Regions from separate parts of the Methylorubrum sp. B1-46 genome, predicted to be linked through region 1. Evidence: predicted binding sites of a transcription regulator. Region 1 holds the regulator's gene; each other region holds the start of a gene.
What was found. Region 1 encodes LexA, which represses DNA repair genes until DNA is damaged. Its sites were predicted from a motif close to TGTTCNNNNTGTGTTCNG; they were not measured.
Positions count from the first base shown of each region.

Region 2: the regulator LexA is predicted to act here: its motif matches at 1,980-1,997, upstream of LPC10_RS00035 (trna delta -isopentenylpyrophosphate transferase).
Region 3: the regulator LexA is predicted to act here: its motif matches at 1,928-1,945, upstream of ssb (single-stranded DNA-binding protein).

Region 1 covers NZ_CP088247.1:5,131,869-5,136,564, reverse strand. Annotated here, with positions in the region: gene LPC10_RS23795 (MFS family transporter) at 1-253, opposite strand, end outside; gene LPC10_RS23790 (DUF1236 domain-containing protein) at 705-1,535, shown strand; gene lexA (transcriptional repressor LexA) at 1,700-2,425, shown strand; gene LPC10_RS23780 (ComEC/Rec2 family competence protein) at 2,419-4,677, opposite strand.
Region 2 covers NZ_CP088247.1:5,057-9,752, forward strand. Annotated here, with positions in the region: gene recQ (DNA helicase RecQ) at 1-1,693, shown strand, start outside; gene LPC10_RS00035 (trna delta -isopentenylpyrophosphate transferase) at 2,061-2,747, shown strand; gene LPC10_RS00040 (ATP-dependent RecD-like DNA helicase) at 2,869-4,696, shown strand, end outside.
Region 3 covers NZ_CP088247.1:2,428,741-2,433,436, forward strand. Annotated here, with positions in the region: gene LPC10_RS11350 (hypothetical protein) at 1-267, opposite strand, end outside; gene LPC10_RS11355 (XRE family transcriptional regulator) at 349-954, opposite strand; gene ssb (single-stranded DNA-binding protein) at 1,223-1,783, opposite strand; gene LPC10_RS11365 (NADP-dependent oxidoreductase) at 1,990-3,006, opposite strand; gene LPC10_RS11370 (DUF4174 domain-containing protein) at 3,098-3,517, shown strand; gene LPC10_RS11375 (hypothetical protein) at 3,576-4,133, opposite strand; gene LPC10_RS11380 (phosphodiester glycosidase family protein) at 4,362-4,696, shown strand, end outside.

The sequences.
Region 1 (4,696 bases):
GTCCGAACAGCCAGCCGCCGATGGGGCGCATGAAGAAGCCCACCGCGAACACCGCCGCCGTATTGAGCAATTGGCTGGTGCTGTCGCCCTCGGGAAAGAAGACCGGGGCGAAATAGAGAGCGAAGAAGGCGTAGCAGTAGAAGTCGTACCACTCGACGAGATTGCCCGACGAGGAACCGACGATCGCCATGATGCGCCGGCGGCGGTCCGCGGCATCGTCCCCTTTCGCCGCCGTCGCGGTGATGTCCGGCATGCGTTTCCCCTGTCGCTTCAGCTCTCGGACGGCGATGAGGCTCGTAAAGCTAAGCGTTGGATCGAAACCGACCAGCCACCAGTGCTGCACAGGTCTTCGCGGATGTCAGTCGGCGATGCGCCAGACTGTGCCGATGAAGCGGACGCGTCAGAGGAGGATGGCCGGGATGCCGCGCCCGTGGCGCCGTCGGGTGTCCGTCATGCCAGTGGCTCGACCTCCGGCAGCGCTCAGACGCGCAAATAAATATCGCAATCTACATTCTCGACTGCAAACACACAGCACAGCGAACTGCAGCAAATCGGCAGCGTCTTAGGGCAACCCATGCGCATTCGCGGCGCTTTGCCCGAACAATTGCTCCTCCTGCGTCTTTCGGGAACGCTTTTCGTGACATCGCCGTTGCGGACCGGGCTTCGGCGCCACGTCGGCGGCCGGCAGAAGACAGGGACGGAACATGACCAAGTTCTTTCGCAGTACAGCGACGGCCGCGATCCTCGTACTCGGCGCGGCGACCGCCCTGGCCCAGGGCGGAGGCGCCGGTGGTGCCGGAGGAGGCGCGGGCGGTGGCAGTGGCGCGGGCGGTGGTGCCGGAATGGGAGCCGGCGGCGCAGGCGGAGGCGCCGGTGGTGCTGGAAGCGGTGTGGGCGGCGCGGGCGGCGGAGCGGCGAGCGGCCCCCGCGGCGGTGCCGGTGAGGCGGGTGGTGCCGGAGGCGCCCGCAGCGGCGGCGAAGTCGGCGGTACCCGCGGAGGCGAGACCGGTGGCGCGGCAGGCACTCCGGTACGCGGCAGCGAGCCGGGAGAGGCCGGCACGCGCGGCGGCCGAGACGGCGGCCCGGCCCGCGCGGGAGAATCAGGCGAGCGCAGCAATCACGAGACGGGCCGCGATGGCGGCAGCGAGCGCGACGGCCGGGGGAGCCGTGATGCGGCCGGAGAGCGCGGCAACCGTGACACCGGCCGCGACGCGGCTGGCGAGCGGGGGGCCGGCGAGCGAGCCGGCCGCGGGGCTGCCTCGGAAGCCCGCGGCGCCTCCAAAAGCCTGAGTTCGACCCAGCGCACCGAATTCCGCCAATCGATCACCCGCTCCAATGTCCGGGCGGTCACGAATGTGAACTTCGCGGTTCGCGTCGGCACGGCCATCCCGCGCTCGGTTTCGCTGCACCCGCTGCCGCCGGCGATCCTCTCGCTGGTGCCGGCCTATCGCGGCCTCCAGTTCATCCTGGTCGGGGATGACATCGTCATCATCGATCCTGATACCTACGAGATTGTGGACGTCATCCCAGCCTGATCCGAATCCCTCATGGGGCAAAAAGGGGCGGCGGCGCAAAGGTGCCGCCGCCCTTCGCGTGTCTGCGCTCGTCTTGCGGAACAGGAGAGGAACGTCTAGGCTGTTCGCGCTTTGTTTTCAATGATTCTGCGGCGTCCCCGGCCGCCGTCGACAGCAGGTGCCGCATGCTGACCCGCAAGCAACTCGAACTGCTTCAGTTCATCCAGCAGAGGATGCAGGAGAGCGGCGTGCCGCCGTCCTTCGACGAGATGAAGGACGCGCTCGATCTCAAATCAAAGTCCGGCATCCACCGCCTGATCATGGCGCTGGAGGAGCGCGGCTTCCTGCGCCGCCTGCCGAACCGGGCCCGAGCCATCGAGATCCTGCGCATGCCCGACATGCCGGCGGCCAAGCCGGCAACGGCCCCGGAGCCGCGCCGCTTCACTCCAAGCGTGGTCGAGGGCGGCCTGTCGGGCAAGCCGCCCGCGCCGAAGCCGCCGATGCTGCAGGCCCATGACGGCAACGGGCAGTCGGTGATGGTCCCGGTGATGGGCCGGATCGCCGCCGGCACGCCGATCTCGGCGATCGAGAGCCAGAGCCACTCGATCTCGATGTCCCCCGATTTCCTCTCGGGCGGCGAACACTACGCGCTGGAAGTGCGCGGTGATTCGATGATCGAGGCCGGCATCCTCGACGGTGATCTCGTGGTGATCCACAAGCAGGATACCGCCAATAACGGCGACATCATCGTGGCGCTGATCGACGACGAGGAGGCGACCCTCAAGCGCCTGCGCCGCCGCGGCTCCTCGATCGCGCTCGAGGCCGCCAACCCGTCCTACGAGACCCGCGTGCTCGGGCCCGACCGGGTGCGCATCCAGGGCAAGCTCGTCAGCCTCGTACGCCGCTACTGAGGCGTTTCGCCAGGCGGCGGGTCCGACGGATCCGCCGCACCGGGGTCACCGAATGTTTGTGACGGCGACGGAGCCGCTGGCGTCGCCACGCTGGCGGGTTTGGGCTGCCAAGGCTTCGGCGGGCCGGTTCCGCGCGCGGTGACGACCTCCGGCTCGGCCGCCCCGAGGCGGATCGCGGTGGCACCTCGCGCCGAGAGGAAGCTGCGGTCCACGATCAACGATGCGGCACAACCCGATGGCGCGCGCAGGCGGGTGATCAGAATGACGGCCCGCGCGCAATCCTCGGCAAAGGCGCGCTTGTCGGTGACGAGGGCGACGGTGCTTCCGTCGATGGCCGCGAGGATACAGCCGAGACGGTCACAGCGCGGCCCGGTGGCTCCGGTGACCGCATCCGGGCGGCGCCCGTCGCCATCGGCCTTCAGCCATTGTTCCAGCACGAAGCCGGGCGGACGCCCGAGGACGACGAGGTGCCCGTCCTGGCCGCGGATTGCGGCGCCGGCTCCGTCGCGGTCGATATAGATGTCGTAGCGGATCGGACTCGCGGCGAGCGCAACACCGAGTCCCGCCGGCACGAGGGCAAGCAGCCGCAGCCGCGACACCGGCAGGGTCGCGAGGAGGAGGGCAGCGGCGAGCAGCACCAGGGCGCCGGTCCCGAAGGCGGGCAACACCATGTTGGCCTGTCCAAACCCGGCGATCCAGGCCGAGATTTCGAGCATGCCCCGCACCGCAAGCCCCATCAGCCACCAGACAGGGCGATCGAGGGCGAAGGGATAGGCCAGCATCCCGAGCACCGCCGCGGGCATCACCGCGAGCGAGACGAGCGGCAGGGTCAGCGCATTGCCGACCAGGCCGAAGGGCTGCACGGTCTGGAAGTGGTAGGTCGCGAACGGCGCGGTGGCGATCTGTGCCACCAAAGTCGTTGCCAGCGTGCCCACCACCGCCGTCGCGACCCACGACGCGGCCCGCGCGATGCGGGACGGGCTGTCGGTCCGGAAGACGCGCCCGTCGATGAGCGGCGCGCAGGCGATCAGACCGGCCACCGCCCCGAACGACATCTGGAAGCTCGGGCCGAGCAGTGCTTCCGGCTCGCGGGCCAGCGCCAGGATCGCGGCAAGCGCGAGATTGCGCATGCTAAGCGCCGGACGATCGACGAGGATCGCGCCGAGCATCACCAACGTCATGATCAACGCCCGCTCGGCGGCGACGTCCCAGCCCGAGAAGGCGCAGTAGGCGGTCACGCCCAGCATCGCCGCGCCGGCCGCGATCTTCTTGATCGGCCAAGCGAGCGCCAGCACCGGCACCAGGGCGAGACTGGCCCGCACCAGCCAGAACACCACGCCGGCGGCGAGCACCATGTGGAGCCCGGAGATCGAGACGACGTGGTAGATGCCCGCCGCCCGCAAGACGTCGTTCGTCTCGTTGGCGATCAGTCCACGCTTTCCCGTGACGAGGGCGGCGGCGACGGCGCCGGCCTGTCCGCCGATCGCGTCGGTGATCCGCCGGGTGAAGGCGTTGCGGGCGGCATCGATGCTGGCCGCCACATGCAGGGACCAGGGGAGCGGCTCGGACGGCACCCCGACCTCGACCTTGCCCACCAGCGATCCTACCGCTCCGATGCCGCGGAAATAGGCGTCGCGCGCGAAGTCGTAGCCGCCCGGTCGCACCGCTTCCGGCGGCGGCAGCAGACGGGCAGTGGCGCGGATCGTGTCGCCCGGCCGCACCGCCTGCGCCGCGCGATAGGAGACCCGCACCCGCCGCGGGCGGCTTTCCGCATCGAGGTCGCCGAAGCTCGCGACCCGCACGATCAGCCGCGCACCGCCCTCCCGTTCGTCGAGGCCTTCGACAAGGCCCGCGAGCGGCGCGATGGTGATGCGCGTCAGCACCGGCCCCGCGACGGACGAGACCCGCCAGACGCCGGCGGCGAAGCCGAGGAAGAGGGCGGCGAGGGCGAGCATCAGAGCGAGCGCGAACGGACGCGCCCGCAGGACGAAGGTGACGGCGAGGCAGAGCGTGGCGGCGATCAGCGGGGCGGCAAGGGCAGGTTCCCCATCCGTTGCCGTGAAGAAGACGAGAATGCCGGACCCGAAGGCGACGGCGAGCCAAGGGAACAGCCGGCGCTGCTCGGCCTCGCGGGCAAGGGTCGCGCCGAGCCCGTCGACGGCACCCTGCCAGAGTTGCGAGGGGATGGGGAAACGGCCGGCGAGGAGGGCCGGAACCGCCCCGCTCACCGCCCTGCCGCCGCCCTGCGCCATGCCCCGCCACGTCCCGAGA
Region 2 (4,696 bases), 260 kb from region 1:
CCAGCTGCCCGCGCTGGTCGATGCGGGCCTGACGGTGGTGGTCTCGCCGCTGATCGCGCTGATGCACGATCAGGTGCAGCAGATGCATGCCTTCGGAATCGAGGCCGCGACCCTGAACTCGACGGTGGCTGAGGTGACGTCGCGGGAGACGTGGCGCAAGATCCGCTCAGGCGATCTGCGGCTGCTGTTCGTCTCGCCCGAACGCCTGCTGATGGACGGTTGCATGGAGGCCCTGCGCGGGGCCGGCGTGCGGCGGCTCGCGGTGGACGAGGCGCACTGCGTCTCGCAATGGGGCCACGATTTCCGTCCCGAATATCGCGAGATCGCCCGCGCCCGCGAAGCACTCGGCAACGTCCAAACCCTGGCGCTGACCGCTACCGCCGACGCGGCGACCCGCGCCGAGATCGCCGAGCGGCTCTTTCCCGCCGGCCGTTCCCCCAAGACCTTCGTCCACTCCTTCGATCGGCCGAACATCCGGCTGACCTTCCAGCCGAAGGATAACCCGACCCGCCAGTTGGAGCGCTTCCTGCGCGACCGGCGGGCGGAGAGCGGCATCATCTACTGCTCGTCGCGCAAGCGCGTGGAGCAACTCGCCGATACCCTGAAGGCGGACGGATTCAACGCCCTGCCCTACCATGCCGGGCTCGACCAGGGCACGCGGGCGCGCAATCAGGATACCTTTCTGCAGGAGGACGGCGTGGTGATGACCGCCACGATCGCCTTCGGCATGGGCATCAACAAGCCAGACGTGCGCTACGTCTGCCACGCCGACATGCCAACCAACATCGAGGGCTACTATCAGGAGATCGGCCGCGCCGGCCGCGACGGGCTGCCCTCCGACACCCTGACCCTTTACGGCCTCGACGACATGGCGCTGCGCCGCCGCCAGATCGATGAGAAGGAGATCTCGGAGGAGCGCCGCCGGGTCGAGCGGCGCAAGCTCGAGGCGATGATCGCGCTGTGCGAGGGCGCCGCCTGCCGCCGTCAATCGCTGCTCGGCTATTTCGGCGAGGCGAGCGAGCGCTGCGGCCGCTGCGATCTCTGCCGCAGCGGCGTCTCGCTCATCGACGGCACCGTGGCGGCGCAGAAGCTTCTCTCGGCGATCGTGCGCACCGGCCAGCGCTTCGGAGCGGCCTATGTCTGCGACGTCGTGCATGGCAAGGAGAGCGAGCCAATCCGCCGCAACGGCCACGCCGCGCTGAAGACCTTCGGTGTCGGCGCCGATAAACCGGTGGCCGCGTGGCGCGCGCTCTTGCGCCAGCTCTTCGCGGCCGGGGCGGTCGCCGAAAACACCGACGGCTATGGCGGCCTCGTCATGACCGACAAGGGCGAAACGATCCTGTTCGGACGCGAGACGATCGAGGTCAGGCCCGATCCCGAGCCGAAGAAGGCCGAGCCGAAGAACCGCCGTCCGGCAGCCCGCGACGACGACGCCAATGCGCTGAGCGAGGCGGACGAAGCGCTGTTCCAGCATCTGCGGGGCCTGCGCGCGACCATCGCCAGGGCGGAAGGCATCGCCGCCTTCATGGTGTTTCCCGATCGCACCCTGATCGAGATGGCGCGCGCGAAGCCCATCGATCTCTGGGCGCTGCGCACGGTCCACGGCGTCGGCGAGCGCAAGCGCGAGGCCTACGGCGAGCGGTTCACCGATGCGATTCGCGAATTCCTGGACGACGCCAAGAAGGCCGGCTGACGGACCTGGGCCTTATCCGCTCGCCTTGAGCGCGGTTTCGTCATCGCGAGGCAGTGTCGACGCGATCCGGGGCTCGTCCGATCCGGAGATGCCGTGCTTTGGATCGCTTCGCTGCCGCTCGCGATGACGGCGTGTGGCAACGCCTGAGCGCCCACCGGGTAACCGTCGGATTCAGCCTGTTCTCGGCTCGCTCGTCTTCTCCGCGATCGATGCGCGACTCGGCCGGACTGCTCGTCGCAGGCAGGCGGACTTGCCATGCAAGGGTTATCCACATATTGTCCACAGAAAGAACATAACGCGAACATCTGTCGCCGGTCGAGGCGGCGCGCTTCCATCCACGGACCCGGTCCACAGCCTGGGGACAACCATGAGAACAGCCGACAAGCAGATCGCCGACATCCTCGTGCGCTACGGTGAGCCCTTCGCGGGCAATGTCTGGCGCGTGCAGGGCACGGCCGTCATCTACCACAAGACCTTGGAGCGGATTGCCGCCCACACCAAGATCCGCTTCGACCCGCCAACCCTCCTGCGCAGCGAGCGCGACGAGGCGGTGATTCTCGTCACCGGCCGCATGCCCGGCGAGAAGGCGGGCGAGGAGCGGGTCGAGTGGTCGATCGGGGAAGCGCTGGTCAACGTCAACTACCGCGTCTCCGGCCGGCAGGCGGCCTATGTCTACGCCATGGCCGAGAAGCGGGCGAAGGACCGGGTCATCCTCAAGCTGATCGAGCTGCACGGCCTCGTCTATTCCGAGGAGGAGGCGGACGAATTCCGCCAGAACCAGCCGATGGCGATCCGCGCCGTGGACGAGGATTTCGACGCCTCCCCGGCCTTCGACGAGGTGACTGAGCAGGAAGCCGACCTCAAGCGCCTGATCGACGAGGCGGAATCGATCAACGCGGTGACTGACTTGATGCTCGACGAGCGCACTCAGGCCACCCTCAACGCCATGCCGCACGGCACCCGCGAGGAGGTGCGCGACTACGCCAAGGCGCGCCTGCGGGCGCTTGGCTGGCCGCCGGCGAAGAAGGCCGGGCGCGGCAGCCGCGCCGCGTAACGGGTTCTCGAAGGACTACGCCGTTCGGTGGGGTGCCGGGGCGGAGTCCCGGCGTGTCCCAGGGCTTGGCCCTGGACCCGCGAAAGGTCTCGACCTTTCAAAACCATGGCAGGGTGTGAGCATGAACGCGCCGGTCCGGACGCCCGATCTCGACCTGCTCGCCGGCTCGGTCGAGCGCGTGACATTTCATAGCGCCGAGACGGGCTTCTGCGTCCTCAAGGTCCATGCGCGGGGCAAGCGCGATCTCGTGCCGGTGGTGGGCCACGCCCCCGCCATCGCCGCGGGCGAATGGCTGACGGCCTCGGGACGATGGATCACCGACCGGGAACACGGACTCCAGTTCCGTGCTGACACGCTCCAGGTCACGCCGCCCACCGGGATCGAGGGCATCGAGCGCTATCTCGCCTCCGGCCAGATGCGCGGCATCGGCCCGATGATGGCCAAGCGCATCGTCGCCGCCTTCGGCGAAGCGGTGTTCGAGATCATCGAGGCGGAGCCCGCCCGCCTGACCGAGGTCGAGGGCATCGGCCACAAGCGCGCCGCGCGCATCGTCAAGGGCTGGGCCGAGCAGAAGGCGGTGCGGGAGATTATGATCTTCCTGCACGCCCACGGCGTCGGCACGGCGCGGGCGACCCGGATCTTCCGCACCTATGGCGGCGACGCGCTGAAGGTGATGGCCGAGGACCCCTATCGCCTCGCCCGCGACATACGCGGCATCGGCTTCCGGACAGCGGACGCGATCGCGCTGCGCCTCGGCCTCGCCCGCGAGGCGCCCCAGCGTCTCGCCGCCGGGGTGTCCTACGCGCTTCAGACGGCGATGGACGAAGGCCATTGCGGCCTGCCCGTCGAGCGGCTGGTGGGCCTCGCCGCCGATCTCCTCGACGTCGCGCCCGATCTCGTCCGCGTTGCCGCGGCGTTGGCGCTGCGCGAGGGTCGCGAGGTTGTGGCCGATACGCTGCGCGGCGAGCCCTGCCTGTTTCTCAAGGGCCTGCACGGCGCCGAGCGCGCCATCGCGATGCGGCTCGCCGAGCGCGCCGCCGGCATCCCGCCCTGGCCGCCGATCGACCTCGCGATGGCTCGCCCCTGGGTCGAGGCGAAGACCGCCAAGACGCTCTCCGCCTCGCAGGCCGAGGCGGTCGGGCTGGTGCTGCGCTCCAAGCTCTGCGTGCTCACCGGTGGCCCCGGTGTCGGCAAGACCAGCACCCTCGACGCAATCCTGCGCATCCTTACGGCCAAGGGCGTGCGGGTGCTGCTCGCCGCCTCGACCGGCCGCGCGGCCAAGCGCATGGCCGAGCAGACCGGGCTGGAGGCCCGCACCCTTCACCGCCTGCTGGAGATCGACCCGCGCAACGGCGGCTTTCAGCGCACTGAGGACAATCCCCTCGATTGCGACCTCCTCGTCATCGACGAAGCCTCGATGGTCGACGTGCCGCTGATGAACGCCGTTCTCAAGGCGGTGCCGGACCATGCCGGCCTGATCCTCGTCGGCGACGTCGATCAGTTGCCCTCCGTTGGCCCCGGTCAGATTCTCGCCGACGTGATCGCGTCGGGCCGGGTGCCGGTGGCCCGCCTCACCGAGATCTTTCGCCAAGCGGCGGAGAGCCGGATCGTCGTCAACGCCCACAGCATCAACACCGGCCGGATCCCGGTCACGGCGCCCAAAGGCGAGGCGAGCGACTTCTACCTCGTCGAAATCGAGGATGCGGACCAGGGCGTCGAGACACTCGTCGAGCTCGTGACCCGGCGCATCCCGCAGCGCTTTGGCCTCGATCCGGCCCGCGACATCCAGGTGCTGACGCCGATGATCCGCGGTTCGCTCGGAAGCCGCAACCTCAACCACGCCCTGCAGCGGGTGCTGAATCCCTCGCCCCCGACACAGGTTGAGCGCTTCGGCTGGCGCTTCGCTCCCGGTGACCGGGTGATGGAAACGCGCAACGACTACGACCGCG
Region 3 (4,696 bases), 2.7 Mb from region 1:
TTCCGAGCCGACATAGCTCGGATCGCTCGGCGCGTTGGTCGGCACCGGCGCGACGCGCGGCGCGCAGCCGACGAGACGCCGGGGGAGGGGGCGAGGCGGCCCGTCGATGAGGGCGTCCCCGTCGCCACGGGGGAAGAAGCGCGGGGCCGATGGCACGGCGGGAGGGCCGGGCTCGAACACCGGGAGGTCGGCGGCGAGGGCGGGCGCCCCGAGGAGATTGGCAAGGGCGAGGAGGCTGCCGAGCACCCGCTGCCGACCCGCCGTCATCGCTTCATTCTCCCGCCCCGTCGCACGATGCCTCGCAGGTCATGGTGAACGGATCGTTACCACGCCTGTGGGCCCCCCCCTTCAAGACCGCGGATAGACGATGACGGAGAGGTAGGTCATCGGCGTCTTGAGAAGTTTGGCCGGGCCGTGCAGGCCGTTCGAGTCGAACATCAGCGCGTCGCCCGGCTCCAGGTGATAGTCCTGGCCCGAATGGTGATAGATCACCTCGCCGGTCAGCATGTAGATGAACTCCGTGCCGATGTGGCGGAAGCTCGTATAGGCCTCGGCCTCGTCCTGCAGGGTGATGAGGTAGGGCTCCACCACGACGTCGCCGCGGATGCCGGCGCCCAAGAGTTCGTAGAGATGCCCGACCTTGGTGCCGCGCCGCTCGATCGGCACGCCCTGGCCGCGCTTCACGTGGCTGCAGTCGCGGGTCTCCTCGAAGGCGGCGAACAGGGCGGTGATCGGCACGTTGAGCGCCGAGGCGATGGCGTTGATCGAGGCCAGCGAGGGCGAGATCGCGCCGTTCTCGATCTTCGAGATCATGCCCGGAGAGATGCCCGCGGCGCTGCCGAGATCGGCCACCGACAGGTCGCGCTCGCGCCGCAGCACGCGGACCTGATGGCCCAGGGCCTTTTCCAGGGGGCGCTCCTCGACGACGGGCGCGTTCGACGCTGTGCTCAGCATGGATCCCTGGCTGCTCCTTCCGCCGTTGCGGCGCGCAAATCATTATGGTGCAGGAATGCCAGGCCGCCACCGGGTCCGGCCGTTGGGAACAACAAGTCATTTTCGGCCGCAAGCTGGGTGTCAGCCGGCTCGATGCGGCGACAGCGACCCTCAAGTTACTGTCTCGGCTTGCGTTCATCCCGGTATCGGCCGCTTCCCGAAACGAAAAAAGGGACCGGCGCTGTCCGCGCCGGTCCCTTCAACGAGCCGTCCTCGATCCCAAAAAATCCTAGAAGGGAATGTCGTCATCGAGGTCGTAGTTCGGCTTGCCGCCGCCGCCTCCACCGCCCGAGGAGGGCCGGCGGTCGCCGCCGGAGCGGCCGGAACCGTAATCGTCGCGTCCGCTGCGATCACCGCCTCTGTCGCCACCCCGGTCGCCGCCGCGGCTGATCTGGCCGCCGCCCTCGTCCTCGCCCGCGAAGTCACCGCCCCCGCCGCCGCGGCCGTCGAGAATCGTCATCTCGCCGCGGAAGCGCTGGAGCACCACCTCGGTGGTGTACTTCTCGACGCCCGACTGGTCGGCCCATTTGCGGGTCTGGAGCTGGCCCTCGATGTAGACCTTCGAGCCCTTGCGCAGGTACTGCTCGGCCACGCGGGCGAGGTTCTCGTTGTAGATCACGACCGAGTGCCACTCGGTCTTTTCCTTGCGCTCGCCCGACATCTTGTCCTTCCAGGACTCCGACGTCGCGATGCGCAGGTTTACCACGGGGTCGCCCGAGGCCAGGCGTCGGGTCTCGGGATCGCGCCCGAGATTGCCGACGAGAATCACCTTGTTGACGCTGCCCGCCATCTCATCTCTCCGTCCGATCGGATCTCACAGGGCATGTGTTCGATACGCCCGCGAAGGGCGCGACTCTTGAGCATGACGCCCGGCCGGGCAAGCGGCCGTCGGCCGTTGTGCCCGCTAACCACCGAGCGCCGTGCTTGTCGTGAATGTTCTATATCTGTTCTAGGCAGCCAGCAAGCGCTGTCTCGCCTGCCGGAGAAGGGTCGGCGTCAGGATACCTTCACCACGAGCTTGCCGAAATTGGCACCCCTCAGCATGCCGGCGAAGGCAACGGGCGCGTTCTCCAGACCCTCGACCACGTCCTCGCGCGCCTTGACTCGGCCGGCCCGCAGCCAGCCGCCGACGTCGCGCAGGAAATCGTCCTGCATCGAGGCGAAATCCCAGACGATGAAGCCGCGCAGGGTGAGCCGCTTGGTGAGGATGGCGCGCATCAACACCGGCGAGCGGTCGGGGCCAGGGGGCAGCTCGCTGAGATTGTAGCCGGCGACGAGCCCGCAGACCGGGACCCGCGCGAAGTCGTTGAGGAGCGGCAGCACCGCCTCGAACACCGCGCCGCCAACATTCTCGAAGTAGACGTCGATCCCGTCGGGGCAGGCGCGGGCCAGCGCCTCGGGGAAGTCGTCGGCACGGTGATCGACCGCGGCGTCGAAGCCGAGCGTCTCGGTCAGGTAGGCGCATTTCTCTGCACCCCCGGCGATGCCGACGGCCCGCGCGCCCTTGATGCGGGCGATCTGGCCGACGAGGGAGCCGACCGGCCCGGCGGCCGCAGCCACGACGACGGTCTCGCCCGCTTGAGGCCGGCCGATTTCCAGGAGGCCGGAATAGGCGGTCATGCCCGGCATGCCGAGGATGCCGAGGAACTGGCTCGGCGGTCCGTCCGCAGGGTCGAGGCGGCGGAGGTCCCGCCCATCCGAGATCGCGAAATCCTGCCAGCCGGCATAGGCCAGCACGAGATCCCCCACGGCGAAGGCCGGGTTCTCCGAGGCCACCACCTCGCTGACCGTCTGGCCGACCATGGTCTCGCCGATCTCGACCGGCTTGGCATAGGATTTCGCCGCGCTCATCCGCCCGCGCATGTAGGGATCGAGGGAGAGCCAGCGGGTCCGCAGCAGAACCTCGCCCGGCTTCGGGGCCGGGGTGCGCCCCTCTTCGAGGCGGAAATGTTCGGGTTTCGGCTCGCCGTGCGGGCGCGCGGCCAGCACGATCCGACGGTTGACGAGGGCCATGGAGCGCTCCGGCATTGTTCGAGACGGAACCGGGCAGATGGGTCGCGCGCTGGTTCCGGCAATGCGCGGCAGCGATGTGCGGAGGTGGGCGATGGCCCGGAAGATGGCGGCTCTGAGCGCGACCCTGATGGTCGGGGCCATGGTGACGGGCGACCCCGCCGGAGCGGCGGGGAGCGATCCTCTGGCGGGCTACCGCTGGAAATCGCGAGTGCTGGTGTTGGCCGCGGGAAATGCCGGCGACCCCCGCCTCGCGGCACAGCGGCAGGCGCTCGCCTCGGCGCGGGTGGGGGCGTCCGAGCGTGATCTCGTCACGGTCGAGGCGGTGGGGCAGGGGGCGGACGCGGTGGCCCTGCGGCGCCATCTCGGGCTGCAGGGGGATGCCTTCCGGGCGGTTCTCGTCGGCAAGGACGGCGGTGCCAAGCTCACCGCGGAGGAGCCGATCCCGCCGCAACGCCTGTTCTCGACCATCGACGCCATGCCGATGCGGCAGGACGAGGCGAAGCGGCGCTGATCCCGAACGGAAGAGGGGCCGCAAGCGGCCCCTTTCGTCGTCTCCGATGATCTCGCGATCAGTAGCAGCGCTCGACCAGGACGCGGCGGTAGCCGTAGGGTGTCCAGGTCAGGCGCGGAACGGTGTAGCAGCCGGCGCTGTAATAGGGGTCGTAACCGACCGTCGTGTAACCGTAGGGACCACCCCATCCGCCGTAGCCGTAGGGATAGCCGTAGGCGCCGTAGAGGCTGCCCGCCGCGAGGCCGAGTCCCAGACCGAGCCCGACACCGCCCCAGCCGATGCCGCGCCGGTAACCCCAGCCGCCACCGCGCCAGCCGCCGTAACCGCCGCGCCAGCCGCCGAAGCCGGCTCCGCGATAGAACCCGCCCCGACCGGCGAACCCGCCGCCGAAGCGCGGACCGCCGAAGCCGCCACCCCGGAATCCGCCAAAGCCCCCGCCGAAGCGCGGACCGCCGAACCCACCGCCGCGGAAGCCACCCCCGAAACCGCCGCCCCGGAAACCGCCACCGAAGCCACCGCCGTGGAAGCCGCCGAAGCCCGGACGGGCGTCGGCGGTTGCCGGGATCATCATCAGCGCGCCCGCCATGGCGGCCGATGCCAGAACAACCCTTTTCATCAGATCGTCTCCACCCGAGAGAGAACTTTGCCATCCCCCCGTTGGATCTGAACGCTCGACGGGAACAAACGGTCCCTGCGACCTCAGGTCCCAAACATCTCGTGATGCGACCGAACGGTTTCGAAGCGCGAGCCGGCCGCTTGAATGCTGCCATGCTTTCGCGCGAGGAGGGCGCATCCGGCCGAGCCTGTTCCGGACAGGTGGCCGCCAGACAGGAACCGCCTGCCCGTGACGCGCCGCCCCGCCGTTCAGATTCCCGCCCTCTTCTCTGCCCTCTTCACCGCGCTCGTTCTCGGCCCGCTCGCTCCCGCGCCGGCTCAGGCGCAACCGGCTGCTACCGCGGCCAAGGGGCCGTGCCAGTCGGTCGAGTTCGAGGGGCAGCCCTACACGGTCTGCACCGTCGACCTGCGGCGCGAGCGCCTGCGACTGTTCTGGCTCGGGGCGGACGGGCTGCCCTACGGCTCGCTGTCGAGCCTGGCCGAGCGACAGGGCCAAAGGCTCAGCTTCGCCATGAATGCCGGCATGTACGACAAAGGGCAGGCTCCGGTCGGGCTCTACGTCGA